DNA from 4 places in the Zoogloea sp. GW822-FHT05C07 genome. Region 1 is predicted to be linked to each of the others. Evidence: predicted binding sites of a transcription regulator. Region 1 holds the regulator's gene; each other region holds the start of a gene.
The links. Region 1 encodes sigma-54, which starts transcription at its own class of promoters, with help from an activator protein. Its sites were predicted from a motif close to TGGCACGCTTNCTGCTNA; they were not measured.
Positions count from the first base shown of each region.

Region 2: aspA (aspartate ammonia-lyase) is a predicted target of sigma-54. The motif match lies at 1,733-1,750, and genes of this name have one in related genera.
Region 3: metK (methionine adenosyltransferase) is a predicted target of sigma-54. The motif match lies at 1,910-1,927, and genes of this name have one in related genera.
Region 4: AC3QL2_RS05790 (PEP-CTERM sorting domain-containing protein) is a predicted target of sigma-54. The motif match lies at 5,072-5,089, and genes of this name have one in related genera.

Region 1 covers NZ_CM179510.1:2,745,175-2,752,957, forward strand. Annotated here, with positions in the region: gene ttcA (tRNA 2-thiocytidine(32) synthetase TtcA) at 1-613, shown strand, start outside; gene AC3QL2_RS12915 (FHA domain-containing protein) at 702-1,565, shown strand; gene AC3QL2_RS12920 (PsiF family protein) at 1,639-1,941, opposite strand; gene hprK (HPr(Ser) kinase/phosphatase) at 2,068-3,003, opposite strand; gene ptsN (PTS IIA-like nitrogen regulatory protein PtsN) at 2,972-3,457, opposite strand; gene hpf (ribosome hibernation-promoting factor, HPF/YfiA family) at 3,617-3,940, opposite strand; gene AC3QL2_RS12940 (RNA polymerase factor sigma-54) at 3,957-5,417, opposite strand; gene lptB (LPS export ABC transporter ATP-binding protein) at 5,433-6,155, opposite strand; gene recX (recombination regulator RecX) at 6,142-6,591, opposite strand; gene recA (recombinase RecA) at 6,617-7,648, opposite strand; gene AC3QL2_RS12960 (hypothetical protein) at 7,716-7,783, shown strand, end outside.
Region 2 covers NZ_CM179510.1:3,622,863-3,630,645, reverse strand. Annotated here, with positions in the region: gene AC3QL2_RS16830 (PQQ-dependent dehydrogenase, methanol/ethanol family) at 1-233, shown strand, start outside; gene AC3QL2_RS16825 (transporter substrate-binding domain-containing protein) at 293-1,081, shown strand; gene AC3QL2_RS16820 (c-type cytochrome) at 1,114-1,593, shown strand; gene aspA (aspartate ammonia-lyase) at 1,814-3,235, shown strand; gene AC3QL2_RS16810 (dicarboxylate/amino acid:cation symporter) at 3,270-4,565, shown strand; gene AC3QL2_RS16805 (sulfite exporter TauE/SafE family protein) at 4,680-5,444, shown strand; gene AC3QL2_RS16800 (tartrate dehydrogenase) at 5,481-6,569, opposite strand; gene AC3QL2_RS16795 (LysR family transcriptional regulator) at 6,668-7,576, shown strand; gene AC3QL2_RS16790 (LysR family transcriptional regulator) at 7,589-7,783, opposite strand, start outside.
Region 3 covers NZ_CM179510.1:1,842,043-1,849,825, forward strand. Annotated here, with positions in the region: gene AC3QL2_RS08745 (MBL fold metallo-hydrolase) at 1-599, shown strand, start outside; gene metK (methionine adenosyltransferase) at 665-1,831, opposite strand; gene AC3QL2_RS08755 (lysophospholipid acyltransferase family protein) at 2,048-2,935, shown strand; gene AC3QL2_RS08760 (LpxL/LpxP family acyltransferase) at 2,932-3,804, shown strand; gene AC3QL2_RS08765 (hypothetical protein) at 3,872-4,099, opposite strand; gene trmB (tRNA (guanosine(46)-N7)-methyltransferase TrmB) at 4,102-4,839, opposite strand; gene AC3QL2_RS08775 (thiazole synthase) at 4,900-5,685, opposite strand; gene thiS (sulfur carrier protein ThiS) at 5,765-5,992, opposite strand; tRNA gene AC3QL2_RS08785 (tRNA-Gly) at 6,061-6,134, shown strand; one part of gene AC3QL2_RS08790 (IS5 family transposase) at 6,252-6,724, opposite strand; one part of gene AC3QL2_RS08790 (IS5 family transposase) at 6,724-7,072, opposite strand; gene AC3QL2_RS08795 (hypothetical protein) at 7,365-7,783, opposite strand, start outside.
Region 4 covers NZ_CM179510.1:1,222,920-1,230,702, reverse strand. Annotated here, with positions in the region: gene AC3QL2_RS05810 (DUF934 domain-containing protein) at 1-245, opposite strand, end outside; gene AC3QL2_RS05805 (nitrite/sulfite reductase) at 238-1,920, opposite strand; gene AC3QL2_RS05800 (sulfite exporter TauE/SafE family protein) at 1,951-2,730, opposite strand; gene cysB (HTH-type transcriptional regulator CysB) at 2,863-3,804, shown strand; gene AC3QL2_RS05790 (PEP-CTERM sorting domain-containing protein) at 3,868-5,013, opposite strand; gene AC3QL2_RS05785 (monovalent cation:proton antiporter-2 (CPA2) family protein) at 5,323-7,107, shown strand; gene AC3QL2_RS05780 (asparaginase) at 7,486-7,783, opposite strand, start outside.

The sequences.
Region 1 (7,783 bases):
CGTGGAATACCGGATCGTTACCGAAGACACTTACAAAATTGTCAAGGACAAGATCCCGGAAGGCAAGACGACCTGCTCACTGTGCTCGCGTCTGCGCCGGGGCATCATCTACCGCACGGCGAAGGAGCTCGGCGCAACCAAGATCGCCCTCGGCCACCATCGCGACGACATGATCGAGACCATGTTCCTGAACATGTTCTTCGGCGGCAAGATGAAGGGCATGCCGCCCAAGCTGGTCAGCGATGACGGACAGAACGTGGTGATCCGGCCGCTGGCATACTGTGCGGAAAAGGATATCGAGCGCTTTGCCCGTGGCATGGAGTACCCGATCATCCCGTGCAACCTGTGTGGCAGCCAGGAGAATGCCCAGCGCAAGCAGATCAAGGCGATGTTGCGCGATTGGGACGAACGCTTCCCGGGGCGCATCGTCTCCATCTCCACCGCCATGAAGAACATCGTGCCGTCGCACATGGCCGACGTCGAGCTGTTTGATTTCCGCAACGTGTCGCGGGATACGCAGGTGGAACAGGGGGACATCGTTTTCGACAGTCCCGAGTTGCCGTCCCATCCGGAGCATGAAGCCTCCATCCCGATCGGATTCTGGAAGAACTGATTCATGAACCACAGCCCTGCCCCTGCCGGAAGCCACCTGATCCGGATCCCGCTTTTTTCGCCTGCAGTAGGTCGCGGAGTCGTCCAGCATGCATGATCGCGCCCGGGCGCCCTGCCTCCTCCTCGCCGAGATCGCGGGCGGCGTTCATCTTGCCGAAAAGCTGGGCGAGGCCGAGGCGGCCTACGCGGTCGAACGCAGTCTCAACCGCATGTCGCGTTGCGCAGAGGCCTACCAGGCCATCGGTTTTGCGGTGCGGGGGGAGTCGCTGGTGGCCCATTTTCCCGATGCGGACTCGGCGCTGCTGGCCGCCCGGGAAATGCGTGAGCGGGTCCGGGCGTTGCCGCCGCTGAGCGGCATCAAGCTGGTGCTGAAGGCAGGGGTGGTGCTGGAGACGGAAGCCGAGGGGCTGGGGCTGGAGGCCGAGAAGCTGGCCGTGCTGCTGGTCGAAAGCCATGGGCCTGACAGCATTGCGGTGTCGGAGAACCTCGGGCGGGTATTGACGCCGTCCTTGCGCCGCATGCTGGGGCATTCCGATGAGGGCGTGGGTGAAATGCCGATTCCCGTCCTCGAGCTCGGGGAGGGAACGCCGCCAAGTCCGGCTGAACTGCGTCACGAAGCCCTGCATGCCCAGAAGCAGATGCGGATCAGCTATCGCGGGCGGAGCTGGGTGATCGACGTGGCCCGCCCGGCGCTGTTGTTCGGGCGCGATACCGGCAACGACATCGTGATCTCCGATCCGCGGGTTTCTCGCCGCCATGCGCGCCTCGAACTGCGCAACGGCCTGTTCTACCTGACCGATTCGAGTACCAACGGAACCTTCCTGCTGGAGGAGGGCAGCCCGGAGCACTGCATCAAACGCGAGGAGTTCATCCTCGGCGAGAAAGGGCATATCGGCTGCGGTTTCTCCGTCAACGACAACATGTCGGATGTGGTGGCGTTTGCCTTGGGGTGATCGGGGAGCACAGGCGCCGGGCTGAATGATAAAGGGCCGCATCCGCGGCCCTTTATCATGGAAATGAAGCAGCTCAGCCCTTCAGGCAGCCGCTCATGAACTTCTTGCGCTCGTCGCCCTTCAGCGCCTTGTCGCCGGCTTCCTTGTTGCAGGACTTCATCTTGTCCTGCTGGGTGGTCTTGCCATCCTTGGCGGCGGCGGCAGGCTTGGCCGACAGACAGTCCTTCATGAAGGCCTTGCGCTCATCGCCTTTCTTGTCGGCGGCGGAGGCATTGCATTCCTTCATCTTGTTCTGCTGGCCGGTTGCGGCGAAGGCTGCAGGCGCCAGGCTGGCGGCAAACAGGGACACGGCGACGCTCAGGATCATTTTTTTCATCATGCCACTCCTCGTATGGACGGTTTGTCGGTGCTGCGGATGCAGCATAAACGCACCGCGAGACCCGCAGTTGACGGCGTAAAGGCCCGCCAACACGTCGTTTGCGACGAGTTGTGTCAACGGCGGCTAGAAGCCGCTCTCTTCCATTGCGCGACGCTGGCGGTCGACGAATTCCTGCGTCGAGTCGATGCCGCGCAGCAGCAGGATCGTCGAACGCACGGCGGCCTCGAGCAGCACGGCGAGGTTGCGGCCGGCCGCAACCGGCAGCACGACGCGGCGTACCGGCACGCCGAGGATGGGTTGCTGCTCGCCGTCGAGGGTCAGGCGTAGCGGGTCTTCCTGGCCCGGCTGGCGGCGTTGCAGATGGACCACCAGCTTGAGCTTCATCTTCCGCCGGCAGGCCGTTTCGCCGAAGATCGTACGGATGTTGAGGATGCCGAGGCCGCGCACCTCGATGACGTCCTGCAGCAGTTCGGGGCAGCGCCCCTCCAGCACGGTCGGGGCGATGCGCGAGAACTCGACGATGTCGTCGGCCACCAGGCCGTGGCCGCGGGAGATCAGTTCCAGCGCCAGTTCGGATTTGCCAGCGCCGGAGTCGCCGGTGATGAACACGCCAAGGCCCAGCACGTCCATCAGCACCCCGTGCAGAGCGACCCTTTCGGCCAGCTGGCGCGACAGGTAGCTGCGCAGCAGGTCGATGACGTTGGCGGACGGCAGCGGGCTGGCGAAGAGGGCGATGTCCTCGTTCGCACACAGCGTGCGGATGCTGCTCGGAATCTCCTCGTCGTCGGCGACGATGAGTGCCGGCGGGGCGTAGGAGAGGATCTCCCGGACGTGGTGGATGACCTTCTCGCGGGTCTGGCGGCGGGCCCAGGCCATCTCGGAGGAGCCGAGGATTTGCAGGCGGTCCGGGTGGATCAGGTTGAGGTGGCCGACCATGTCGGCAGGCCAGATGCGGTCTTCGGAGACCGAAATGCGGGTCGCCAGGCTGCCGCAGATGTGGCGCAGCCGCAGGCGCTCCAGGTTGTCGTCAAACAGCCGGCTGACTGTCGTCTGACGCATGGCTGCCCCATTGGGCGAAAAGGGTGTGGGCGGCCTGGGCATCGGGCGCGCTCATCAGCTGTTCACGGAAGCTGCGGTCGCTGAACATCTGGGCCAGTTCGGACAGCAGTTGCAGATGGTGCTCGTTGGCCTGCTCGGGAACCAGCAGCACGAACAGCATCGACACGGGGCGTCCGTCGGGGGCGTCGAAGGGTACCGGCTCGGCGAGGCGGATGAAGGCACCCAGCGCCTCCTTGAGGCCCTTGATGCGGCCGTGGGGAATGGCGATGCCCTGGCCGAGGCCGGTCGAGCCGAGCTTCTCGCGGGCAAACAGGCTGTCGAAGACTGTGCTGCGGCCGATGCCGTGGTTGTTCTCGAACAGCAGGCCGGCTTGCTCGAAAGCGCGCTTCTTGCTGCTCGCCTCGAGTCCGACGACCACGTTGGTCGGCGGCAGAAGTTTGGCGATGAGGTTCATGCGAGGACTCTCCCGTGTGCGGAACGGGCCGACACAGGTTGCCGGTGAAAGGCGATTCAGGAAGATCCGGAGGCGGAGGCCGCCGGGGCCGTTGTGTCAATTGGGGCGCATTATAGCCACAACGGTCCCGGGGAAAAGGGTATTACGCGACGCCGGGAATCAGGACTCGGCGAGGTGTTGCTTCAGGGAGTCGTGACCGTGGTCGCTGGTCTTGTCCTTGTACTTCAGGACCTGGCGGTCGAGCTTGTCGATCAGCCCGTCGATGGCTGCGTACATGTCGGCATCTTCGTTCTCGACGAAGATGTCCTTGCCGCGCACGTGCACGGTAACTTCGGCCTTCTGACGCAGCTTTTCCACCGAGAGGATCACGCCGACGCTGGTGACGTTGTCGAAGTGACGGATCACGCGGTCCAGCTTGCTCGTGACGTACTCGCGGATGGCCGGCGTAACTTCGACGTGATGCCCCGTGATGTTGAGGTTCATGGTTGCTACCTTTCTGTCAGATGGTTTTGCGCAGACTGACCGGCGGAATATCGAGGGACTCGCGGTATTTTGCAATTGTCCGACGAGCCACGACGATACCCTGCTGGCCCAACAACTCGGCAATCTTGGCGTCGGACAAGGGTTTCTTCTTGTCTTCCGCTCCCACGAGCTGGCGAATCAGCGCCCGAATCGCCGTCGAGGAAGCAGCCCCACCGCTGTCGGTGGCAACGTGACTGCCGAAAAAATACTTGAACTCGAAAATGCCCCGCGGTGTGGCCATGTACTTTTGGGTGGTCACCCGCGAAACGGTGGATTCGTGTAGATCCAGTTGTTCGGCAATTTCCCGCAGGGTCAGCGGTCGCATTGCCACATCGCCATAATCGAAGAACTGGCGCTGGCGGTCAACGATCGCTTGCGAAACCCGCTGGATGGTGTCGAAACGCTGCTGCACGTTCTTGATCAGCCAGCGTGCTTCCTGCAGGTGGCTGGACAGGGAACCGCTGGCGCCGCGGTTGTCGCGCAGGATCTGGGCATACAGCTGGTTGATGCGCAGGCGCGGCATCGCGTCGGGATTGAGGCTGACGACCCAGTTGTTACGCATCTTGCGGACCACCACGTCGGGGACCACATAGCGGGTGTCGGCCTGGGAGAACTGGGCGCCGGGGCGCGGGTTGAGGCTGAGGATCAGCGCATGGGCCTCGCGCAGCGTGTCGTCGCTGCAGCGCAGGGCGCGCTTGATCTTCAGGAAGTCGCGGGCAGCCAGCAGTTCGAGGTGTTCGCTGACGATGGCGATGGCCAGGTCGCGGGCTTCGCCGGGGGGCTGGGTATGCAGCTGCAAGGCCAGGCACTGGCCCACGTCCTGGGCGCCGATGCCGGCCGGGTCCAGGCTCTGGATCTGGCGCAGCGCGATCTTGAGATCGTCGAGCTCGATTTCCAGCTCGGGGGGCAGCAGCGGCAGCAGGTCAGCCAGATCCTGGCTGAGGTAGCCGTCGTCGTCGAGGGCCTCGATGAGGAAGCGCACCAGCGCCCTGTCCCGGTCGGACAGCGGGGTCAGGGCGACCTGAGCGTCCAGGTGGTCGCGCAGGGATGGCACGGCGGCCTGGAACTCCTGGAAGTCGGTCTCGTCGTCGTCGTCGCGCTGCCCGCCGCTACCCGCCGCAGCCCATTCGCCGGCTTCGCCGCTGCCGTCGAAATCGTGGTCCGGCTCGCGCTCGCGTTCCGCCTCCCGGGATTGCTCCTGCTCGCGCTCGTGGGCGGCTTCGCTGCCCGCCGGCGCCACGGGGCCGGGCGCCTCGACGCGGCTCGAGCCGAGGTCGCCCTCGGGCTCCTCCCGCTCGAGCATGGGGTTTTCCAGGAGGATCTTCTCGATCTCCTGGTTGAGTTCGAGGGTCGACAACTGCAGCAGCTTGATGGACTGCTGCAGCTGGGGCGTCAGCGCGAGATGCTGGGAGAGTTTGAGCTGAAGGCTGGGCTTCATGAGTCGTATCGGGCCTCAGAGCCTGAAGTGCTCGCCGAGGTATACCTGGCGGACCTGTTCGTTGTGAACGATCTCGTCCGGGCGGCCGCTGGCCAGCACCTCGCCGGCGTTGATGATGAAGGCACGATCGCAGATGCCGAGGGTTTCACGGACGTTGTGGTCGGTGATCAGCACACCGATCCCCTTGTCCTTCAGGAAGCGGATGATCTTCTGGATGTCGATGACGGCGATCGGGTCGACGCCGGCGAAGGGCTCGTCGAGCAGGATCAGGCGGGGGGCGGTGGCCAGGGCGCGGGCGATCTCGCAGCGACGGCGCTCACCGCCGGACAGGGAGATGGCGGTACTGTCGCGCAGGTGCTCGATGCCCAGCTCGTTCAGCAATTCGTCGAGGCGGCTGGCGATCTGGGCCTTGGATAGGCTCTGCAGCTCGAGCACAGCCTGGATGTTCTCGGCCACCGTCAGCTTGCGGAAGACACTCATCTCCTGCGGCAGGTAGGACAGCCCCAGGCGCGCGCGCTGGTGGATCGGGCGATGGGTCAGCACCTCGTCGTCGAGGGTGATCTCGCCGCCGTCGGCGGCCACCAGGCCGACGATCATGTAGAAGCAGGTGGTCTTGCCGGCGCCATTGGGGCCGAGCAGGCCGACGACCTCGCCACTGCCGACGTTGAAGGAAACGTCGTGAACGACCGTGCGGGCCTTGTACTTCTTGCGCAGGTTGCTGACTTTAAGCAGGCTCATCGCCGGGGTGTTCTTTCAGGACTCTACGAATGATTTCGGTGGAAAAGCCGCGACCTTGAAGGAATCTCGCCTGCCGTGCCCATTCTCGCGCGTCTGCGGGCGGCGTGGAGAATTTTCGGCGGTGGATGTCGCGTGCCCGTTCGAATTCGCTCTCAGCGGTGTTTTCCGCGATCGCGTCGCCGATCAGTTCGGAGGATACCCCGCGGCGGCTCAGTTCCAGTTTCAGGCGGGCGGCACCGAAGCGGCTGGCCTTGGCGCGCACGTAGGCGTCGGCAAAACGGGCATCGGACAGCAGGCCGAGGTCTACGAGGCGGTTGAGCTCGGCATCGACCTCCTCGTGGCTGCCGAGCGTGCCGAGCTTGCGCGCCAGCTCCACGCGGGAGTGTTCCCGCTGGGCCAGGCAGCGTAGCGCGCGCTCATGCAGGCTTGCAGTCATCGGCGTGCCGTCCGGGGCCGCTTCGTCAGGCCGCCGCTGCGGCTGCCGGAGCCACCGCGGCCATCTCGGGCAGGCCGACCGCTACGCGGATCTTGTTCTCGATCTCGCGGGCGATGTGCGGGTTGGTCTTCAGGAACTCGCGGGCGTTGTCCTTGCCCTGGCCGATCTTCTCGCCGTTGTAGGCGTACCAGGCGCCGGACTTGTCGACGAACTTGTGCTGGACGCCCAGATCGATGATCTCGCCTTCGCGGGAGGTGCCTTCGCCGTACAGGATGTCGAACAGGGTTTCGCGGAACGGCGGGGCGACCTTGTTCTTGACGACCTTCACCTTGGTCTCGGAGCCGATCACCTCGTCGTTCTTCTTGATGGTGCCGATGCGGCGGATGTCCATGCGCACGGATGCGTAGAACTTGAGCGCGTTGCCGCCGGTGGTGGTTTCCGGGCTGCCGAACATCACGCCGATCTTCATGCGGATCTGGTTGATGAAGATCACCAGCGTGTTGGTGCGCTTGATGTTGGCGGTGAGCTTGCGCAAGGCCTGGGACATCAGGCGGGCCTGCAGACCAGGCAGCTGGTCGCCCATCTCGCCTTCGATTTCGGCCTTCGGGGTGAGCGCTGCGACGGAGTCGATGATGACCACGTCCACGCCGCCGGAACGCACCAGCATGTCGGCGATCTCGAGGGCCTGTTCGCCGGTGTCCGGCTGGGAGATCAGCAGGTCGCCGATATTGACGCCGAGCTTCTGGGCATAGGTGACGTCGAGCGCGTGTTCGGCGTCGATGAAGGCGGCGGTGCCGCCGAGCTTCTGCATCTCGGCTACGACCTGCAGGGTCAGCGTGGTCTTGCCGGAGGATTCGGGACCATAGATTTCGACAACCCGGCCACGGGGCAGGCCGCCGATGCCGAGGGCGATGTCGAGGCCCAGGGAGCCGGTGGACACGGTCTGGATGTCGCTTTCGACCTCGCCGTCACCGAGGCGCATGATCGAGCCTTTGCCGAACTGCTTTTCGATCTGCGAAAGGGCAGCGGCGAGGGCCTTGGCCTTGTTGTCATCCATTTGTCTTGATCCTTGTGATAAGGGTTTTGGAGATTATGGCACAGAGTTTGCGTAGGAGTGGACGCAGGTGCCGCAGCAAATTTTCGCCACGAAGCATGTGGCGATGCTGGTATTTTATACAGTCGCTGGCGGGCG
Region 2 (7,783 bases), 880 kb from region 1:
GCTACTTCTCGGCGATGCGCGACGACACCGGCGAAACCCTGTGGCGCTTCAACGTCGGCACCGGCATCCACGGCAACCCGACCACCTTCAACGTAAACGGCCAGCAGTACGTGGCCATCGTCTACGGCCCCGGCGGCGGCAGCCTGTGGCCGCTGGTGTACGGTGAGCTGTTCAAGCACCAGAACCGCGGCGGCGGCATGATGGTTTTCGCCCTCACGCCCCAGTACCGCTAACCCCCTGCCCTAGCGACGGGCGCGGCGGCCGAAATGCGGCCGCGCCCACGGAGCGATCCATGACACAGCGCACACGCCTTTGCGGCGCCTTGCTGGCCCTGCTCGCCCACGGCCAGCCGACCAACAGCGCGCCGCCCCCGGCAGAATCAGGCGGCGGCCCGCTGACCGTCTGCCTCGCCGAAGCCAACCCCCCGTTCTCGGCCAGCAGCCTGCCGGACGGCGGCATCGACGCCGAACTGGCCCGCGCCGTCGCCGCGCAGCTCGGTCGGGAAGTCCGCCTGCAGTGGGTAACCATCCCGAACCGTGGCGGCCTCGGCAAGGCCCTCGCGCAGAACCTGGCCGGCGATGCCTGCGCGCTGTTCTCCGGCATCCCGGAAAGCGGCGGGCCCAACGAGGAGCTGGCCGAGAAGCACTTGGCGGCCAGCACCCCCTACCTGGAAACCGGCTACGTGCTGGTCGGCGCCCGCACCCCGGTGCGCAACCTCGACGATGCCCGCCGGCTCGGCCGGATCGGCGTGGTCACCGCCACGCCGGCCGATCTGTACCTGTTCCAGCAGCACCTGCACCGGGTGCCCTACGGCAACAACGGCGCACTCCTCGCAGCCCTCGCCGACGGCAGCGTGGACGCCGCCGCACTGTGGCAGCCGGCCCTCGCCGAGGCCCGGCGGCTGGGCAAGGCACCGACGATGGACGGGCTGGCGCTGCCCGACGCCGGCCGCACCCACTTTGTCTTCGCGCTGCGCCGTGGCGCCCCGGCCCTGCTGGCCGACGTCAATGCCGCGGTGGACAGCCTGCGCAGCGACGGCCGCCTCGCCGCCATCCTGAGGGCCCACGGCCTGGCGCCGTGATCAAACTCCAACGATCCCCACACCAGAGAACCATGAAACACGCCACCTCCCCCACGTCCCTCACCGCCCGTGCCGTCCGGCAACGGGCCTCCGCCATCGGCCTGTGCCTCGCCCTCGGGCTCAGCGGCCTGGCCCACGCCTTCGGCGTGACGCCGGCCGGCGGTGCGCCCGCCACTGCGTCGGCCAATCCCCTCGCCGGCAGCGCCGAGGCCGCCCGCAAGGGCGAGGAGCTCTTCGGCCGCAACTGCCAGCAGTGCCACAACACCCGCGGCCACGGCGGCAAGTGCCCGCAGCTCGTGCGCGGCGCCTGGGCCCCCGGCGGCCCCAACTCCGACAAATTCATGTTCGACACCATCTCCAAGGGCCGCCCCAACACCCAGATGGGCTCCTTCGGCATGGCCCTCGGCGAGGAGGAGATCTGGCAGATCGTCACCTTCCTGCGCGAAGAGGCCGTCCGCGTGAAGGCCGCCGCCCGCAAGGCGACCGACGACGACGATTCGAACTGGTACTGAGCCCTCTCGCCCGCCGCACCGTTCGGATTTCCGGACGCCTTTCCAGGCCCTTTTCCGGAAATCCGAACGCCCACGTAACCGGAGAAAACAAAACCCTTTAAAAACAGATCGATAAAAACCCGGATCGAGCTCCGGGCGGTGGCACAGCTCCTGCAAATGAATGGGCACGACGGCCTCTCCAAGGGCCCGCCAAATCACATTCAAAAGCACTGGAGACACGATGACCACCCCGATCTACCGCACGGAGCACGACCTGCTCGGCGACCGCCAGGTTCCCACCGCCGCCTACTACGGCGTGCACACCCTGCGGGCCCTGGAGAACTTCAACATCAGCGGCATCTCCATCGCCGCCTATCCCGATCTGGTGCGCGCCCTCGCCCAGATCAAGCTCGCCGCCGCCCAGGCCAACCAGGAGCTGGGCCTGCTCGACAGCGAGCGCACCGAGGCCATCGTCAAGGCCTGCCGCGAAGTGATCGCCGGCCAGTACCACGACCACTTCGTGGTGGACGTCATCCAGGGCGGCGCCGGCACCTCCACCAACATGAACGCCAACGAGGTGATCGCCAACCGCGCGCTGGAGATCATGGGCCACCGGCGCGGGGAGTACCTGTTCCTGCACCCCAACGAACACGTCAACATGAGCCAGTCCACCAATGACGTGTATCCCACCGCCCTCAAGCTGGCCACCTACGTCGGCATCTTCCGCCTGGTGGACGCCATGGCCCACTTGCGCTTCGCCTTCGAGCGCAAGGCTGACGAATTCGCCGACGTGTTGAAGATGGGCCGCACCCAGTTGCAGGACGCGGTGCCGATGACCCTCGGCCAGGAGTTCTCCACCTACGCCACCATGCTGGGCGAGGACGAGGAGCGCCTGAAGGAAGCCGCGCTGCTGATCCGCGAGATCAACCTCGGCGCCACCGCCATCGGCACCGGCATCAACGCCCACCCGGACTACGCCGGCCTGGTGTGCCGCCGTCTGGTCGAAGTCAGCGGCATCCCGGTGGTCACCGCCCCCAACCTCATCGAAGCCACCCAGGACTGTGGTTCCTTCATCCAGCTGTCCGGCGTGCTCAAGCGCGTCGCCGCCAAGCTGTCCAAGGTCTGCAACGACCTGCGCCTGCTGTCCTCCGGCCCCCGCGCCGGCTTCTGCGAGATCAACCTGCCGGCCCGCCAGGCCGGCTCCTCGATCATGCCGGGCAAGGTCAACCCGGTGATTCCGGAAGTGGTGAACCAGATCGCCTTCGAAGTCATCGGCAACGACATGACCGTCACCTTCGCCGCCGAAGCCGGCCAACTGCAGCTCAACGCCTTCGAGCCGATCATCGCCCATAGCCTGTTCAAGAGCGTGCTGCACCTGTCCCGCGGCTGCACCACGCTGGCCGACCTGTGCGTGGATGGCATCACCGCCAACCGGGACGCCCTGCGCGCCAGCGTCGAACGCTCCATCGGCATCGTCACCGCGCTGAACCCCTACATCGGCTACGCCAACGCCACCGACGTGGCCGCCGAAGCCCACGCCACCGGCAAGGGCGTCGCCGAGATCGTGCTCGCGCGCCAGCTGATGAACGCCGAGCAGCTGGCCGAGGTGCTGCGCCCGGAAATACTGACCAAGCCGCAAATGATCCCGACCCGGGCCGCCTGAGCAGCCCTCCATTTCTGGAAACAAGGAGAACACCATGAAAATGAACCGGCTGACGACCCTGATCGGGATCGCCCTGGTGCTCGGCATCATTGTCGGCTACGCCTGCAACACGCTGGCCGCCACCCCCGCCCAGGCCAAGGAAATCGCCTCCTACTTCGGCATCCTGACCGACGTCTTCCTGCGCCTGATCAAGATGATCATCGCCCCGCTGGTCTTCGCGACCCTGGTTGCCGGCCTGGCCGGCATGGGCGACACCAAGACGGTCGGCCGCATCGGCCTCAAGGCCCTCGGCTGGTTCGTCGGCGCCTCGTTCTGTTCGCTGCTGCTCGGCCTGCTGTTCGCCAACCTGCTGCAGCCGGGCGCCTCGCTCGCGGTGCCGCTACCGGAAGCCGGCACCGCCACCAATCTGAAGACCGGCGCGCTGAACCTGAAGGACTTCATCACCCACGTCTTCCCGAAGAACATCTTCGAAGCAATGGCGGCCAATGAAATCCTGCAGATCCTGGTCTTCGCCGTGTTCTTTGGCACCGCCCTCGGCCACCTGCATAGCCAGACGGCACGCAGCCTGGTGTGCACGATGGAAGAAGTCGTCCATGTGATGCTCAAGGTCACCGACTACGTGATGCGCTTCGCCCCGGTCGGTGTCTTCGGCGCCGTCGCCGGCATCATCACGACCAACGGTCTGGGTATGCTGTTCGTCTTCGGCAAGCTGCTGCTCAGCTTCTACACCGCGCTCGCCGCCCTGTGGGTCGTGCTGATCGCTGCCGGCTACTTCGTGCTCGGCAAGGACATCTTCCGCCTGCTCAAGCTGATCCGCGGCCCGATGCTGCTTGGCTTCTCCACCGCCTCCAGCGAATCGGCTTACCCGAAACTGATGGAGCAACTTGAGAAGTTCGGCATCAAGAACCGCGTCACCAGCTTCGTGCTGCCGCTGGGCTACTCCTTCAACCTCGACGGCTCGATGATTTACACCACCTTCGCCGCGCTGTTCGTGGCCCAGGCCTACGGCATCGAGATGAGCCTGACCACGCAGATCACCATGCTGCTGGTGCTGATGGTGTCCTCCAAGGGCATCGCCGGCGTGCCGCGCGCCTCGCTGGTCGTCGTTGCCGCCGTGCTGCCGATGTTCAACCTGCCGGAAGCCGGCCTGCTGCTGGTGCTGGGCATCGACCACTTCCTCGACATGGGCCGCACCGTGACCAACGTGCTCGGCAACGCCATCGCCACCAGCGTCGTCGCCAAATGGGAAAACGCCATCGTCCCGGTCAATACCGCCTTCGACGACGAAGATGAAGCCCTGCCGGTGGACGAAGCCCCCTCCGTAGCCTGATCCACCTTCGTCCCCCGAAACTCGCCCCCCTTGCGGGGGCGAACTCATTCGCCCTCGGCCACAAGATCCGCCAGGAGGACGCATGATTTCGCCCCAACGGAAATCGCCTTCCCCATGTCCCTCGAACTCCTGCTGCTCGGCAGCGTGGCCTTCTTCGCCGGTGCGGTCGATGCCGTCGTCGGCGGCGGCGGCTTGATCCAGATCCCGGTCCTGCTCGGTCACTTTCCGCAGGTCGCCATCCCGACCCTGTTCGGCACCAACAAGCTGTCGAGCATCGCCGGCACCGGCGCCTCCCTGTGGCAGTACGCGCGGACGGTGCGGATCCCGTGGTTCGTCGTGCTGCCGGCGGCGCTGGCCGCGTTGGCCGGCGCCTGGCTCGGCGCCGCGGTGGTGGCCTGGCTGCCCCGCGAGGCGATGCGCCCGCTGGTGATGGTGCTGATGCTGGCGGTGGCCATCTACACCTTCCGCCGCAAGGAACTCGGCCAGGCACCGACGCGCGAACTGCGCCCGTCCGACCGCTGGCGCGCCGCCGCCTTTGGCGCCGTGATCGGCTTCTACGACGGCTTCTTCGGCCCCGGCACCGGCAGCTTCCTGATCTTCGGCTTCGTGCGCCTGTTCGGCATGGACTTCCTGCGCGCCTCGGCCAGCGCCAAGCTGGTCAACGTCGCCACCAACCTGTCCGCCATCGCCTTCTTCGCCAGCCACGGTCCGCTGCTGTGGGGCATCGGGCTGACGATGGCGGTGTGCAACCTGGCCGGCGCCCAGGTCGGCACGCGACTGGCCGTTCGCCACGGCAGCGGCTTCGTCCGCAAGGCCTTCCTGGCGGTGGTAACGGTGCTGATCGGCAAGCTGGGCTGGGAGATGATCCAGGGGCTTTGAGCCCCCCAGCCCGCCTTTCTTCGAGAGGCCGGAACCTCAGGCCACCAGCCCCTGCAACGTCGCGGCGACCGCCGCACCAAGTTCGGCCGTCGTGGCCTGGCCACCCATGTCCGGGGTGCGCGGCCCATGGACGAGGACGTGCTCGATGGCCTGCATGATCCCGTCGTGGGCGGCCTTGTAGCGGGCGTCGCCGTTACCGAGGAAGTCGAGCATCATTGCGCCGGACCAGATCATGGCGACCGGGTTGGCGATGCCCTGGCCGTAGATGTCCGGCGCCGAGCCATGCACCGGCTCGAACAGCGACGGGAAGGTCCGCTCCGGGTTGAGGTTGGCCGACGGCGCGATGCCGATGGTGCCGGTACATGCCGGGCCGAGGTCGGACAGGATGTCGCCGAACAGGTTGGAGGCCACCACCACGTCGAAGCGCTCCGGGCTCAGCACGAAGCGCGCGGTCAGGATGTCGATGTGGTACTTGTCCCAGCGCACATCCGGGTACTGGCCGGCCATCGCTTCGAGGCGCTCGTCCCAGTAGGGCATGCTGATGGCGATGCCGTTCGACTTGGTGGCGGAGGTCACGTGCTTCTTGGGGCGCGTCTGGGCCAGGTCGAAGGCGAACTTGAGGATGCGGTCCACGCCCTTGCGCGTGAAGATCGATTCCTGGACCACCGTCTCCCGCTCGGTGCCTTCGAAGATCCGCCCGCCGACCGACGAATACTCGCCCTCGGTGTTCTCGCGGATCACGAAGAAGTCGATGTCGCCGACCTTGCGGTTGGCCAGCGGGCACGGAATGCCCGGCATCAGGCGGACCGGCCGCACGTTGGCGTACTGGTCGAAGTCGCGCCGGAACTTGATCAGCGAACCCCACAGGGAGATGTGGTCGGGCACCGTCGCCGGCCAGCCGACCGCGCCGAAATAGATCGCGTCGAAACCCTTCAGCTGCTCGAACCAGTCGTCCGGCATCATCTTGCCGTGCTGCAGGTAGTAGTCGCAGTTGGCCCATTCGAAGGTGGTGAATTCCAGTTCGAGGCCGAACTTGCGCTGCGCCACCTCAAGGGCGCGCAGGCCCTCGGGCATGACTTCCTTGCCGATGCCGTCGCCGGCGATGACTGCGATGCGGTGTTTCATGGGCGTCTCCACGTTGTGGTGTGAATGCGGAACCGGCAGATTACTGGCGCACGAAGTATTTACAATCACCACTCTCGTAAATCCAGTGACCACACATCGTGAACAGTAAAGCCCAGCTGGACGATCTTCGCGTGTTCTGCATGGTCGTGCGCCAGCGCAGCTTCGCTGCCACATCCCGCGAGCTGGGGCTGTCCAAGGCGGCCGTCAGCAAGCGCATCGCAATGCTCGAAGCGGCGCTGCAGGAAAAACTGCTGCACCGGACCACGCGGCAGATCTCCTTGACCGCCCAGGGGGAGATCGTGCACCAGTGGGCCCAGCGCATCCTCGAGGATGTGGACCTGATGGGCGAAGCGCTGAGCAGCGAGAAGGCCGTGCCACGGGGCCTGCTGCGCATCTGCAGCAGCACCGGCTTCGGCCGCAACCGGCTGGCGCCGGCCCTGTCCGAGCTGGCGCGGCGCTACCCCGAACTCGAGATCCAGGTGGAACTGCTGGACCGGGCCGTGGACCTGGTCGAGGAAGGCTTCCAGCTCGACATTCGCGTCGGCCAGGTGCGCGAGGGCAATCTCATCACGCGCTGCATCGCGCGCAACCAGCGCATCCTGTGCGCCGCGCCGGCCTACCTGCAAGGCTTCGGCACGCCCCGCACGCTGGACGATCTCAAGGCCCACCGCTGCATCGCGATCCGCGAGCGCGACCAGGACTTCGGCCGCTGGGACCTCAGCGGCCCCGACGGTCCGGCGTCGGTCAAGGTGAGCGGCCCGCTGTCGGCCAACAACGGGGAGATCGTCCGCCAGTGGGCCATCGACGGCCACGGCATCATCCTGCGCTCCGGCTGGGATGTCGGGCGCGACGTGGACACCGGCGCGCTGGTGCAGGTGCTGCCGCAATACGTCCAGCCGGCCGACGTGTGGGCGGTCTATCCGTCGCGCCTGTCGGCGTCGGCCAAGCTCAGGCTGTGCGTCGAATTCCTGGCCGAGTGGTTCGCCCGCAGCGGCCTGCCGACCTGAGGCGGCACGGGCCTACCAGTTGAGGCCGCTCTCCGCGGGCCGGTCGGCGTGCTGGGCGAGGTATTCGCGCAGGTAGTCCACGAAATAGGCGACCTTGGCCGACAGGTTGAGGCGCTCCATGTACACCGCGTAAACATCGGCGGACGGCGTCTCGCAGTCGGCCAGCACCTGTTCCAGGCGACCGCTGCGCAGGTATTTCGCCACGTC
Region 3 (7,783 bases), 900 kb from region 1:
GCTACAAGCCGGAACAGGTGGATCTGGTGCTGCTGACCCACCTGCACCCCGATCACGTCGCCGGCCTGCTGGACGCCGATGGCAAGCCCCTCTTCCCCAACGCCGAAATCCGCGTGAATCAGACCGAAAGCGATTTCTGGCTGTCCGAAGACAACGCCGCCAAGGCCCCGAAGGACAGGCAGGGGATGTTCGCGATCGCCCGCAAGGCCGCCGCGCCCTACCAGGCCGCCGGCAAGTGGAAGCCGTTCAGCGGCGACGCCGAGCTGGCACCAGGCATCAAACCGGTAGCAGCGGTCGGCCACACGCCGGGCCACAGCGCCTACCTGATCGAATCGAAGGGCCAGCGCCTGCTGATCCTCGGCGACTCAGTGCACAGCTACGCGGTGCAATTCGCCCGCCCGGACGTCGCCATCGAGTTCGACAGCGACAAGAAGCAGGCCGTGGCGACCCGCAAGAAGCTGTTCTCCTGGGCCGCCAAGGAGAAGATGACCGTCGCCGGCATGCATCTGCCCTTCCCCGGCCTCGGCCACATCCGTGCCGACGGCAAGGCCTTCGGCTGGGTGCCGGTGGAGTACAGCCCGCTGCGCAGCGACAAGTGATGCGCGGCTAGCAAACAAAAGGGGCGCTCCGCGGAGCGCCCCTTTTGCTGACCCGCAGTCGGGAATTACAGGCCGGCAGCGGCGCGCAGCGCGGCGGCCTTGTCGGTGTTCTCCCACGTGAAGTCGGCCTCGTCACGACCGAAGTGGCCGTAGGCGGCAGTGCGCGAGTAGATCGGGCGCAGCAGGTCGAGGCTGGCGATGATGCCCTTAGGACGCAGGTCGAAGTGGGCCTGGATCAGCTCGACGATCTTCTCGTCGGAGATCTTGCCGGTGCCGAAGGTTTCCACCATCAGGCTCACCGGCTTGGCGACGCCGATCGCGTAGGCGACCTGCACCTCGCAGCGGTCGGCCAGGCCGGCCGCCACCACGTTCTTGGCCACGTAGCGGCCGGCGTAGGCGGCGGAACGGTCCACCTTGGACGGATCCTTGCCGGAGAACGCACCACCGCCGTGGTGGGCCGCGCCACCGTAGGTGTCGACGATGATCTTGCGGCCGGTCAGGCCGCAGTCGCCGTTCGGGCCGCCGATGACGAAGCGGCCGGTGGGGTTGATCAGGTAGCGGGTGTTGTCGCCCAGGAGCTCCTTCGGTAGCACCGGCTTGATGACCTCCTCGATGACCGCCTCGGTGAGCGCGGAGTGGGAGATGTCCGGATGGTGCTGGGTGGACACCACCACGGTGTCGATCGCCACCGGCTTGCCGTCCACGTACTTGACGGTCAGCTGGCTCTTGGCGTCCGGGCGCAGCCACGGCAGGCGGCCGTCCTTACGCACCTCGGCCTGGCGCTGCATGATGCGGTGCGCGTAGTAGATCGGGAAGGGCATCAGGCTCGGCGTCTCGTTGGTCGCGTAGCCGAACATCAGGCCCTGGTCGCCGGCGCCCTGGTCCAGGTCGAGACCCTCGCCTTCGTTCACGCCCTGGGCAATGTCGGAGGACTGGCGGTTGATCGCAGTGAGCACCGCGCAGCTCTTGTAGTCGAAACCGATCTCGGAATCGTCGTAACCGATGCGCTTGACGGTGTTACGGGCGATGTCCATGTAGTTGATGTCGGCATTCGTCGTGATCTCGCCGGAGATCACCACCAGGCCGGTGGACACCAGGGTTTCGCATGCGACACGGCCGCGCGGATCCTGGGCCAGGATCGCGTCGAGCACCGCATCGGAGATCTGGTCGGCGACCTTGTCGGGATGGCCTTCGGAAACGGACTCGGACGTGAACAGGTATTCGCTTGCCATTGAAACGCTCCTAAGAAACAAAAAATCCCCATGTCTGACGGCGTTGCCGTCTCGGGGGATTCTCGGAGCGGCGACGCTTTAGCAGTATTTTTGCCGGCAGTCCGCAGACGAAAATCGCGGACCGCCACCGCCCTGCAAGTTGTCGGATTAACTCGGCGGAATCACAATTATAGCTTTGCTCCTTCGGCCGTCAATTCGGCCGCACCCCAAACGCTGATGGCGTCACGTATTTTCTCCCTGCTTGCCCGTCTTCCACTGGGCATTCTGCAACACTTGGGCTGCATCGCCGGCTGGCTCACCTACGCCTGTTCGCCCACCTACCGGCGGCGCCTGCGTGACAACCTGGCGCGGGCCCTCGGGCCGGACGAGGCCGCCCGGACCTGGCGCCAAGCGGTCGGAGAAACCGGCAAGCAGGCGCTCGAGCTGCCGTGGCTGCTGCTGCGCCCGCAGGCCGAGATCGTCACCAAGGTCGTCCGAGTCAGCGGCTGGGAGCACGTGGAAGCCGCCGAAGCCAGCGGTGGCGGCATCCTGTTCATCACGCCGCACCTGGGCTGCTTCGAGATCACCGCCCAGTATTTCTCCACCCACAAGCCGATCACGGTACTCTACCGGCCTCCACGCAAGGCGGTGCTGCAACCCGTCATCAACGCCGGGCGCAGCCGCGGCAACATGCGCCTGGCGCCGGCCGACGTGGGTGGCGTGCGGCGCCTGATCAAGGCCCTGCGCGCCGGCGAAGCAGTCGGCATGCTGCCGGACCAGGTGCCCGGCGCCGGCGAAGGCGCCTGGCTGCCCTTCTTCGGTCGCCCGGCCTACACGATGACGCTGGCCGCCCGCCTGTCCGAGGTATCCGGCGTCAGCACGATCTTCGCATGGGCCGAACGCCTGCCCGGCGGCAGCGGCTTCCACCTGCGCCTGCGCCCGGCCCTCGAAGCACTGACTGGCGACACTGAAATCCGTGCCGCCGCCATCAACCGCGAGATGGAAGCCCTGATCCGCGAGAATCCGTCCCAGTACCTGTGGGGTTACAACCGCTACAAGCGCCCCCGTGGCGCCGCACCCACCTCACCTCCCACACCTCCCGTCTCCCGAGAAAACCAACAATGAGCCGTATCGTCGTCGCCCTGCTGTGGCTGCTCCACTGGCTGCCCCTGTCCATACAGGCCCCCATCGGCCGTGGCCTCGGCCTGCTGCTGTACTGGATCATCGCGCCGCGCCGCAAGGTAGTGCTCACAAACCTGCGCCTGTGCTTTCCCGATCAACCCGAAGCCGAACGCCGCGCGCTGGCCAAGGAACACTTCGCGCTGGCCGGACGCAGCCTGATCGAGCGCGGCATCGCGTGGTTCGCACCGGAAGAGCGGGTACGCCAGATCGTGCACATTCAGGATGAGGAGAAGCTCGCCAAGTTGATCGAAGCACGCCAGCCGGTGATCCTGCTGACCCCGCACTTCCTCGGCCTCGACCTGGGCGGCACGCGCATCGCATCATCGTTCGACTGCGTCAGCATCTACGCCCGCCAGAAAGACCCGGTCATCGACCGCTGGCTCTACCACGGCCGCAGCCGCTTCGGCAGCCAGGTGCTGCTGCGCCGGGACGAGAGCGTGCGGGCGTCGATCAAGGCGATGAAGGAGATCCGGCCCTTCTACTACCTGCCGGACATGGACAACGGCCCCGAAGACTCGGTCTTCGTACCCTTCTTCGGCGTGCAGGCCGCCACGCTGTCAGCACTTCCGCGCCTGGCCAGGCTCGGCGGCGCGGTAGTGGTGCCCTGCGTGACGCGCATGCTGCCTGGCGGCCAGGGCTACGTGGTGGAACTGGGAGAACCGTGGACGGATTTCCCGGGCAGCGACGTGGAAACCGACACCCGCCGCATGAACGCCTGCATCGAAGACCTGGTGCGCACGATGCCCGCCCAGTACTACTGGGTGCACCGCCGCTTCAAGACCCGCCCGCCCGGCGAGGCGAAGATCTACTGAGAGTCCAGGACCAGGCTTCGCCCCGCCCCCGCGGGAGGCAAGGAAACCGGGGACGGGCCGATGTTTCCTAGGGAGCCTCGTCCTTCGCCGCCAGTTCCGCCAGCACCAACGGAAAGGCGGCGCTGCCGACCAGCGCCACACCGGACACCAGCGACACCAGCCCGGCGCCCGACTCCTGCAGCAAAGGATTCAGATCGGTGCCGAAGCCGGCCAGCAACAACGCACCAGCGAGCAGGCACAAGAGGCCGGGGATGCCCATCAGCCAGGCACCGGCGGGCAGTCGTTTGAGGGCCATTTTCAGACCCGTTTGAAGACCACGTCCCAGACGCCGTGGCCGAGCTTGATGCCACGGTTCTCGAACTTTGTCAGCGGCCGGTAGTCCGGCTTCGGTGCGAAGCCGTCGGCGGTGTTGGCGAGCAGCGGCTCGGCGGACAGCACCTCCAGCATCTGGTGGGCGTATTCCTCCCAGTCGGTGGCACAGTGCAGGTAGCCGCCGGGTGCCAGCCGTGAGGCGATCAGCTTGACGAAGGGCCCCTGCACCAGGCGGCGCTTGTGGTGGCGCTTCTTCGGCCACGGATCCGGGAAGTAGATATGCACGCCGGCCAGCGAGCCTTCCGGGATCATGTCGCGCAGCACTTCCACCGCATCGTGCTGGACGATGCGCAGGTTGGTCAGGCCGCCCTCGTCGATCAGCTTGCACAGGCCGCCGACGCCGGGCGCATGCACCTCGATGCCGACGAAGTCGTCGCCCGGACGCACCCGGGCGATCTCGGCGGTAGCCTGGCCCATGCCGAAGCCGATCTCGACGATATGCGGCGCCTTGCGCCCGAAGACCGCGTCGAGATCCACCGGCTCCGGCCGGTACGCCAGGCCGACCTTGGGCATCATCTCGTCGAGGAAACGGTGCTGGGCTTCCGACATGCGCCCCTGGCGGAGCACGAAGCTGCGGATGGACTGGGACGTGAGACGGCCGCCCGGCGTGGCCGGCTGCTCGTCGGATTCGTCAGTGTGGGGCGTTTGCTGTTCTTCGCTCATGGCGGATTCCGAATGCAAAACGGCGCGCCTCAGCGCGCCGCGGGTCGATCGAAAAGCGGCTCAGCTGCCGATCAGGCCGCTGGTCGGCGAGCTCGGGCTGGCGGTGTAGTACTTCTTGGGCATGCGGCCGGCCAGGAAGGCCTCACGGCCGGCCTCGACGCCCTTCTTCATGGCGCCGGCCATCTTCACCGGGTCCCTGGCCAGCGCGATCGCGGTGTTCATCAGTACCCCGTCGCAGCCCAGCTCCATCGCGATGGCCGCGTCGGACGCAGTCCCGACGCCGGCATCCACCAGCACCGGCACCTTCACCGCGTCACGCACCAGCTGCACGTTCCACGGGTTGAGGATGCCCATGCCGGAGCCGATCAGCGAGGCCAGCGGCATCACCGCCACACAGCCGATATCTTCCAGCATTTTCGCCTGAATCGGGTCGTCGGCGCAGTAGACCATCACCTCGAAGCCCTCCTTCACCAACACTTCTGCGGCCTTGAGGGTTTCCGGCATGTTGGGGAACAGCGTATGCGGGTCGCCGAGCACCTCCAGCTTGACCAGCTTGTGGTCGTCCAGCAGCTCACGGGCCAGGCGCAACGTACGCACCGCGTCCTCGGCGGAGTAACAGCCGGCCGTATTGGGCAGGTAGGTGAATTCGGACGGCGGCAGCGCATCCAGCAGGCTCGGCGCCTTCGGGTCCTGGCCGATGTTGGTGCGGCGGATCGCCACGGTGACGATCTGCGCGCCACTGGCCACGATGGCCTCGCGGGTCTCGGTGAAGTCCTTGTACTTGCCGGTTCCCACCAGCAGCCGGGAGGAATAGCTCTTGCCAGCAATCGTCAGCAAATCATCCATGGGGAAGCCAACCTGAAAAATGAGTTGAACGTAGGGAGCAGAAACGGCACGCGGCCAGACAGGAACGCTGCGTCGCGGCTCAGCCGCCGCCCACAGCGACGACGATTTCGAGCCGGTCACCATCGACCAGCTGGGCCTCGGCATGCCGGCCCTTCGGCACGATCTCGCCGTTGCGCTCCACCGCCAGACGCTTGCCGGTCAGGCCCATGCCGTCGAGCAGTGCCGCCACGCTGAGGGGCGCCTCGAAGCTGCGAGCCTCGCCGTTGACGGTCAGGACTAGGGGGGTAGAAGAGACTTGGGAAGACATGAACGCAGTTTACCACGCCTCGCCGGTTGCCCTCCGCCCTCGCCATAAGTACAATCACGGTCCTTCGAGCGGGCGTCGTATAATGGTAATACCTCAGCTTCCCAAGCTGATGCCGTGGGTTCGATTCCCATCGCCCGCTCCACATCGGATTCCCGCAGGCCGTTGATCTGCAAGCAAAAAAGCCAACCCCAGCGGGTTGGCTTTTTTGTTGTCTGGTCGATATCTGGTCGGAGGTGGGTAGGGTTCGGTCTAAGAAGACCTAACAAAATGAGTTTTCCGCGCAGTTCAGTTTTCGCCAGCAAATAAGGCTGCAGGCGATCTTGATAAAGGCTTCGTGAATGATGGCCAATCGCTCGAATCGAACCCGCAGGCGTCGGTAATTGTGGAGCCAGCCGATGGTTCGCTCGACCACCCAGCGGGTTTTGCCCAAGCCGCTGCCGTGCGGCGTGTTGCGCCGGGCGATCTCGGTCTTGATGCCTTGAGCGTGAAGGGGCCGGCGGTACTTGTCGTGATCGTAGCCACGGTCGGCCTGGATGATGCGGGGCTTGGAGAGTGGGCGCCCCCGCTTGCCACGAATAGGTGGAATGGCTTCGACCAAGGGCAAAAGTTGGGTTACGTCGTTGCGATTGGCGCCGGTCAGGATGACCGCCAACGGAATGCCCTGCGCTTCGGTGATCAGGTGGTGCTTGGAGCCGGGGCGTGCGCGATCGGTGGGATTGGGTCCTGTTTTTGACCCGCACCCACAGCACGAATGGAGGAAGAATCGACGATGCAACGGGACCAATCGATCCTGTCGGCCGTGCGTAAGCGAGCCAGCAGTACCTCATGCAGCCTGTCCCAGACACCCGCTTCCTGCCAGGCACGCAGGCGCCGCCAGCAACTCATGCCCGAGCCGCAGCCCATTTCCTGGGGCAGCATCTCCCAAGGGATGCCGCTTTGCAGGACGAACAGGATGCCGGTCAGAACCGCTCGATCATCGAGCGGCTTGCGCCCCGGATACTTGTTCCGACGGGGCTTGGCGGGAGGTAGCAACGGTTCGATCAAGGCCCACAGATCGTCGTCGAGAAGTGCTTTGGCCATGTCCTCTATTCAAAGAAACAAGGCCGAGGTTAACGAAATTCGACCATCGTGAACAGGGGCGAATGGGTCTTTTTGTTAGAGCTTCTAAAGCCATCAAGCTTTTTCCAAGTGGCTGCTCATCGGCCAAAGCGATCAGCCAAAACAGCTACCGCAAAGGCCCGCCTTAGGCTGGAGGTAGTCACTCGCAACAGCAGAGTAAACGTCAGCTATCGACTGTTTAATCGACAACTTCGGGTGATGCCAAGAAGTAAAGGTCTGATCAGACGACCGCTTCTTGCAGCGGCTGGAGTCTTTATTCATGCGAGCGTGCGCGAATGTAAGCGGCGTAGAAGACCACCCACTCGCTGGAATTGAAATTGAGCCCCATTATGAGCCGCTCGCCGATGGTCGATTTCGGAGTGATGCGCTCGTTTGCCATCTTCTTATCCAAAGCACCTGCGTATAGCGCGACTCGGGAGAGAGCGCGGCCATAAGCCTTTGAGTCCGGTGCCGCGTGTGCCGCTTCAACCACGCCGAAGTAGATGTTCCAAAGCCGGCGAGCTGCCTGGATGGGCAGCTTCTCTGCCGCCACGGCATGCACGGCGATGTGCGCTGCCAGCTGCAGCGCGGGAAGTGGCATGTTGGCCCGAGCGGTTGCGTGGTCGATCCAGATCACGACAAGAGCGCCGATGGCGACGTCCGGTACAGCTGTGTCCTGAACCAACACTCGAA
Region 4 (7,783 bases), 1.5 Mb from region 1:
TTCAGCGCGATGGCGCCGATGCTGTCCAGGTCGCCTTCGAGGTCGTCCACGCTCTCACTGCTGTCCAGCCACACGCCGAGGCCGGCACGGCCGGAGAGGGCGCCCTTGTGGGCCTGCCACACGGCGAGGGGCACGAACACCGGACCATCGGGCAGGCTCAGCGCCTCGGGGCCCTGGACTTCGTCGAGGACGAGGATTTCTGCGGCGTCGTCGATCACGCGGCCGTTCTTGATGAGCTTAGGCATGTTGCTTCCTTTCGATGATCGCGGCTTCGCCATACACGCCGAGCTTGAAGGGGTCGAGGCCGGTGCGGCGGACGGTGTCGATGAAGCGCTCGCCGTCCTGGCGCTGGGCCCGGTAGACGTCGATGATCTTGCTGATCACGTCGGGCATTTCGGCGGCGGCAAACGAGCGGCCGATCACCTTGCCGATGCTGGTGTCGTTGCCCTGGGCGCCGCCGAGGCTGACCTGGTACCACTCCTCACCGTTCTTGTCGACGCCGAGGATGCCGATGTGGCCCACGTGGTGGTGGCCGCAGGAGTTCATGCAGCCGGAGATGTTGAGCTCGATGTCGCCGATGTCGTAGAGGTAGTCCAGGTCGTCGAAACGGGCCTGGATCGCATTGGCGATGGGGATCGACTTGGCGTTGGCGAGCGCGCAGAAATCGCCGCCAGGGCAGCAGATGATGTCGGTCAGCAGGCCGAAGGTCGGCGTTGCCAGGCCGGTGGCGCGGGCCTTCTCCCACAGCGCGAAGAGGTCGGCCTGCTTGACGTCGGCCAGTACCAGGTTCTGCTCGTGGGTGGCGCGCACTTCGCCGAAGCTGTAGGCGTCGGCCCACTCGGCAACCAGGTCGAGCTGCTCGGCGGTGATGTCGCCGGGTGCAGTGGCCGGGTTCTTCAGGGACAGCACGACGATCGCGTAGCCGGGCACCTTGTGGGCCAGCACGTTGCGGCGGGCCCATGCGGCGAAGGCCGTGTTGGTGGCGCGCTGGCTGGCGTAGCCGGCGTCCTCGCCCGGCAGGGCTTCATAGGCGGGCGTCGTGAAGTGGGCGGCGACGCGGGCCACCTCGGCTTCCGTCAGCGTGTTGGCGCCATCCTTGCCGAAGGCCCATTCCTCCTCGACCTGGCGCTTGAACTCGGCGGGGCCAAGGGCCTTGACGAGGATCTTGATGCGCGCCTTGTAGAGGTTGTCGCGGCGGCCATAGCGGTTGTACACCCGCAGGATCGCTTCGCAGTAGGTGATGATGTGCTGCCAGGGCACGAAGTCGCTGATCTCTTCACCGATGATCGGGGTGCGGCCCATGCCGCCGCCGACCAGCACGCGGAAGCCGATCTCGCCGGCCGCATTGCGCTTCAGCTCGAGGCCGATGTCGTGGCACTGGATGACCGCGCGGTCCTGGTCGGCGCCGTTCACGGCGATCTTGAATTTGCGCGGCAGGAAGGCAAATTCCGGGTGGAAGGTGCTCCACTGGCGCAGCACCTCGCACCACGGGCGCGGGTCGATGTACTCGTCACCGGCCACGCCGGCGAAGGGGTCGGAGGTGATGTTGCGGATGCACGCGCCGGAGGTCTGGATGGCGTGCATCTGCACCTGCGCCAGCTCGGCCAGGATCTCGGGCACCAGCTTCAGCTCGGGCCAGTTGAACTGCACGTTCTGGCGCGTGGTGATGTGGGCGTAGTCCTTGTCGTAGCTGCGAGCGATGTGGGCGAGCTTGCGAACCTGCGTGGACGACAGCAGGCCGTAGGGCACGGCAACCCGCAGCATCGGCGCGTGGCGCTGGATGTACAGGCCGTTCTGCAGGCGCAGCGGGCGGAACTCGTCGTCGGTCAGCTCACCGGCCAGGTAACGCCGGGTCTGGTCGCGGAACTGGGCGACGCGCTCGTCGACGATCTTCTGGTCGTAGGGGTCGTAACGGTACATTTCGTTTTCCTGGTTTATTCGTAAGCCCGGTCAGGCCGCAATCAACTTGCTGCCCACCAAGACCAGCATGGTTGCCAGAATCGGACGCAGCACCCGGTCGGGGACGCGGGTGGAAATGTGGCTGCCCAGCCAGATGCCCGGCAGGGAGCCGATCAGCAGGCTGCCCAGCAAGGCCCAGTCGACACTGCCGAGGAACCAGTGGCCGATGCCGGCCACCAGCGTCAGGGGCACCGCGTGGGCGATGTCGCTGCCGACGATGCGCAAGGTCGTCAGCCGCGGATACAAAAAGAACAGGGCGCTGACGCCCAGAGCGCCGGCACCCACCGAAGAGATCGACACCAGTACGCCCAGCACGGCACCGGTCAGGATGGTCAGCAGCTTGGTGCGCTGCGGATTTTCCTGGCCGCCGGAGTGCTTCAGCGCGTAGGCCTGGATCTGCTTGCGAAACACGATTGCCACCGCCGTGAGGAGCAGTGCGATACCCAGCGAAACCTTGATCAGGCTGCCGGCGCCGCCAATGCCGCCGGGGGCGAAATAGCCCACCAGCAGCAGCGTGATCGTCGAGGCGGGAATGCTACCCGTGGCCAGGCGGCGCGTCACCGTCCAGTCCACCGTGCCCTTCATGCCGTGGGCGACGGTTCCGGTGGCCTTGGTGATGGCGGCATAGAGCAGGTCGGTCCCGACGGCCACCGACGGGTTGATACCGAACAGCAGGACAAGCAGCGGCGTCATCAGGGACCCGCCCCCTACGCCGGTCAGACCGACGATGGCACCCACGGAGAAGCCGGCAATCGTGTAAGCGATACTCATGATAAGCCCAAATTCCTTGTGCGGCGCATCGTAGAACGTGTTGTTAGAGCAAAGAAGGTGTTTTAGGTTAAACCTTTAGAACTTATAGTTCTAATATTCTATTTTCAGCTTCTTCCACGGGGTTTGGCGCCGATGAACATCCAGCAACTGCGCTATGTATTCGAGGTGGCCCGCCATGGCCTCAACGTGTCGGAGGCCGCTGAGGCGCTGTTCACCTCCCAGCCTGGCGTGTCGAAGCAGATCCGCGTGCTGGAAGAAGAGCTGGGGGTGGAGATCTTCGTGCGCCACGGCAAGCGCCTGGTGGACATCACGGAGCCCGGGAAGCAGGTGCTCACGATCGTCGGGCGCATTCTCCAGGAAGTGGACAACCTGCGCGAAGTCGGTGCCGAGTTCAGCAACGAGGCGAGCGGCAGTTTGTCGATCGCCTTTACACATACGCAGGCCCGCTATGCGCTGCCGAAGGTGGTGCAGGCCTTCATGGCGCGCTACCCCAACGTGCGCCTGTCCTTCCACCAGGGCAACCCGCGCCAGGTTTGCGACTACGTGCTGTCCGGCGTGGCCGACATCGCCATCGCCACCGAGGCCATTGCCGAGCACGAAGACATCGTGATGTTGCCCTGCTACCAGTGGAACCGCTGCGTCGTCGCGCCGCTGCGCCATCCCATCCTGACGACGCAGCCGCTGACGCTGGAAGCCATCGCCCGTTATCCGCTGGTGACCTACGACTTCGCCTTCACCGGCCGCAACCGCATCAACGAGGCCTTCACCGGGCGCGGCCTGAAGCCCAACGTGGTGCTCACCGCCATCGATTCGGATGTGATCAAGACCTACGTGGCGATGGGGCTCGGCGTCGGCATTATCGCCAAGATGGCCTATGACCCCGTGGCGGACAAAGAACTGGGCATGCTGGATGCCGCCCATCTGTTCGCGTCGAGCACGACGCGCATCGGCCTGCGAAAGAACGCCTGGCTGCGCGGCTACATCTACGCCTTCATCGAGTGCTTTGCGCCGCACCTCAGCCGGCGGGTCGTGGATGCGGCGCTGGCGGGCGGCGGCGAGGATCCGGGCCTGTGAGGCGGCACAAATGAAAAGAGCCGGGGCGGGGCCCCGGCTCGATCATCCCGCCACCGGCGGTGATCAGGACTGCTTGCGCTGACGGCGATAGAGACCGAACAGGCCGAGCGCCGCGAGAGCCAGCGAAGTCGGCTCGGGGACTTGCGTCATGGCCGCGCCGCCCATCAGATACACGTCGCCGAAGCCGCCGCTGTCGCAGTTGGTGGTCTGACCGCTGGACAGGTAGCCCTGACCGTTCTTCGGATCCGTGCCGCCGAAGCAGCCCATCAGCATGCGCACGGAGATGGTGTCGTAACCCTGCTTGATGTAGTTCTCGAGGTTCGCGTTCAGCTCAGGCAGGAAGGCCGCGAACTCGGTCTTGTCGGTGCCCTGGGAGTTGTCGACCTCAGTGACCAGATTGCCGCCGTTATAAGTGTGCGGACAGGAGCCACCCGGGTAGGCAAGGGTCTGCGAGTTGTCGTACAGGCAGATGGTGCCAGACACCGTATCGAAATCCGACGCCGAGGGCTGGCTCAGGAAGTTCTTGCCGCTCGTGAAGCTCGAGTAGCCCTGGGTGCTGCCGTTGAACTCGTAATTGATGTCGGGCAGTCCGCCACCGGACTTGCGCACCGTGATCAGGCTCCAGATGTCCATCGACGTCGTCGAGCTCTGCGGCTGGTTGTAGTCGAACATGATCATCAACTCGTGGCGCAAGCCATCCGACGTGGTCAGTGCGTCCCGCAGCCAGGTGGTGCTGACGTCCCAGGTGCCGATGTTGTCCTGGGTGCTGGACAGGCTGTTGTTGCTCGGGTCGGCCATGTTGCCGGCAAACATCGTGGTGCCGTCCGAGCGGCCGGTGGCCAGGAAGTTGACACTGCCCGAATTCGACTTGAAGCCGTCCTCCACCAGCGCCGGAGCCGGGCTGGTGTCGCCGTTATTAAGTGCGGCGGCGCCGCCGGCCTGGACCACGATGGAGTCCTTCAGCAGGCCTTGGGACGACTGAACGACGTAGCCGCCGGCCGACGTCGTCGTGCCCTGGGCCTGACCATTCAGGAAGTTGAGGAAGGGCAGGGAGCAGCTGACGGCGTCGCCGAAGCTGGCACAGGCCGGGGAGCTCTTGTTGATGGCCGGGCCATCGTAGATGGCGATCGGGCCTGCCTGCGCACCATTTGCAAAAAATGCGGAAGTTATGGCAACGGCGGATAGTAGATTGTTTTTATTGAGTTTCATGATGAAACCTCCTCTTGGCTTTCGTGATAGGCCGATGTTTGGTATTTCTGACGAAACTTCAGCATTTGCCGTGCCAGTTTTGATGAAATTGTCGTAAGGCCTTATGGGGAGCGGCTTTGGGGCGTGCGTGGAGGTGGCCGTGGAGAAACCTGCTGGGCAGTGTGTAAATATTCCTGACAAAAACACCAATATTGTGATGACGGCGCGAATGTTTCCGAGTGCCTGCGAGTGTTTCCAGATTCTTCCATTGGCATTCCGGACAGCGGTTTATGAGAGACTTGGGGTTCCCGCTGACGTCCCGTTCCTGTTATGCAATCCCTGACCACTCTTGCCGCGCTGCTGCTGGCCTCCGTGCTTCTTGTGCCCTTGTTCAAACGGGCCGGGTTGGGCACGGTGCTGGGCTATCTGGCAGTCGGCGTACTGATCGGGCCTTTTGGCGTGAAGCTGGTCCGCGACCCGGACAACCTGCTCCATACGGCCGAGCTTGGCGTCGTGCTGCTGCTCTTCGTCATCGGCCTGGAACTGAAGCCCTCGCGGCTGTGGGCCTTGCGGCGTTCGGTGTTCGGGCTCGGCGCGCTGCAGCTGTTCGGGGTGGCGGCGGCGCTGGCCGGCGCCGGCCGCTATCTGGGCCTGTCGTGGCCGGCGGCGACGGTGGTGGGGATCATCCTGGCTTTATCGTCGACGGCCTTCGTGCTGCCGACCCTCGCCGAGCGGCGCGAACTCTCTACCCGTCATGGGCGCGAGGCTTTCGCAATTCTGCTGTTTCAGGATCTGTCCGTCATTCCGCTGCTGGCCCTGATCCCGCTGTTCGGCACCGGGCGGTCGACGGCGCTGACCCATCCGGCGGTCGGCCTCGGCTTGCTGGCGGTGGTGGCGGTGATCGGCCGGCCGACGCTGGACATGCTGTTCCGCCACGTGGCGCGGGTGAACAGCCGGGAAATGTTCACCGCCGCCGCGCTGGCCACGGTGCTGGGCCTGGCGCTGCTGATGCAGGCCGGCGGCCTGTCCATGTCGCTGGGCGCCTTCGTGGCCGGCGTGCTGCTGGCCGACTCGGAATTCCGCCACGAACTGGAAGCGGCCATCGCGCCCTTCCAGGGCTTGCTGCTGGGCCTGTTCTTCATGGCCGTCGGGATGTCCACCAACATCGACCTGCTGCTCAAGTTCCCATGGCAGATCGCCCAGCTCACCGTCGGGCTGATCGTCGTGAAGGGCGTGGTGCTGTTCGTGCTGCGGCGTCTGTTCGGCGGCACGACGGGGGATGCGCGCCTGCTGGCCCTGGTGCTGGCCCAGGGCGGTGAATTCGCCTTCGTGCTGTTCGATGCGGCCCAGTCCTTCAGCGTGCTCGGCGAAGTGCAGGCCGACAAGCTGACGCTGGTGGTGGCCATGTCGATGGCGGTGTCGCCGCTGCTGCTGATGTTCGGCGACTGGCTGGCCAAATCCGCCAAGAAGAATGAAGTGCCGCGGGACTTCGACGAGATGCCGGAGGACGGCAGCGAGGTGGTGATCGCCGGCTTCGGGCGCGTCGGGCAGATCGTCGGGCGCCTGCTGCTGGCGCGGGGCATCAGCTTCACGGCGCTGGATTCCGATGCCGGCCAGGTGGATACCGTGCGCCGCTTCGGCCTCAAGGTCTTCTACGGCGATGCGGCCCACCTGGATCTCTTGCATGCGGCGCAGATCGGCCAGGCCAAGGTCTTCGTGCTGGCCATCGACGACGTGGAAGCCTCCCTGCGCACCGCCGAGCTGGTGCGTAAGCATTTCCCGCACGTGCAGATCGTCGCGCGGGCGCGCAACCGTTTCCACGCCAGCCGCCTGATGGACCTGGGCATCGAGCGGCAGATCCGCGAGGCGCTGCCGTCGAGCCTGGAAATGGCCAAGTGGACGCTGGAGCTGCTCAACGAGCCACCGGCGCTGGCCGAGCAGATGGTCAATCGCTTCGCCCGCCACGACGCCGAGGTGCTGGCCCGCCAGCAGGCCATCGGCCACGACGAGCACAAGCTGATCCAGTCCTCGTTGGAGGCCCGCGAGGAGCTGGCTCAGGTGCTGGAGGAGGCCCGCGTGGCCTTCACCCGCAAGGGGCGCGGCGCCACGTCCTGAGTGGGCGTCCTCCCGCGGGACGCCGCGAGTGCGCTGACGGAATGATTTTTTCCCGTGAAAAAATCATTATTCCGGCTGAAAAAAACCGTTTGTCCCATGACAAAAAGCTCGGGTGGCATCTCCTGATGATCGGGTGGCGTGCCAAAAATCTTTTGCCACGTCACCCGGCGAGTTTTTCATGTGCCCAGCCGATTTAGTGACGTGACGCAACGATTCCGTCGTGCGGCTGGACGATTCTTTGGCGTGAAAAATCCAGTTTTTGGGTAGAAAAAGCCGATTTTTCGGCTGACAAAAAATCTTTGTCACGCCCCCCGGTGATCGGGTGGTGTGTCAAAAGCCTTTCGTCAGGCCACTCAATGATTCAGCCGCGTGGCGGAATCACTCTTCCAGCTGCAGAAAACTCTGTGCTTCGCCGCCACGGGCGAGGGCCAGCATCAGTGCGATGCGGGCCTTGGCGGGGGGCAGGTCGCCGGCGGTGAGCCAGCCTTCCCGGTCGTCGTCGGCGTTGGCGTTGTGGTCCACCGGGCCAGCGCAGCGGCTGGCGCGCAGGATCGCCACGCCGTGTTCGCGGGCCCGCGCGAGGGCCGGCTGCCACGCGGCGGGCACGCTGCCGTGGCCGGTGAGGGCCAGCACCAGGCCGCGGGCGCCGGCGGCGATGCAGGCATCCACCAGCTCC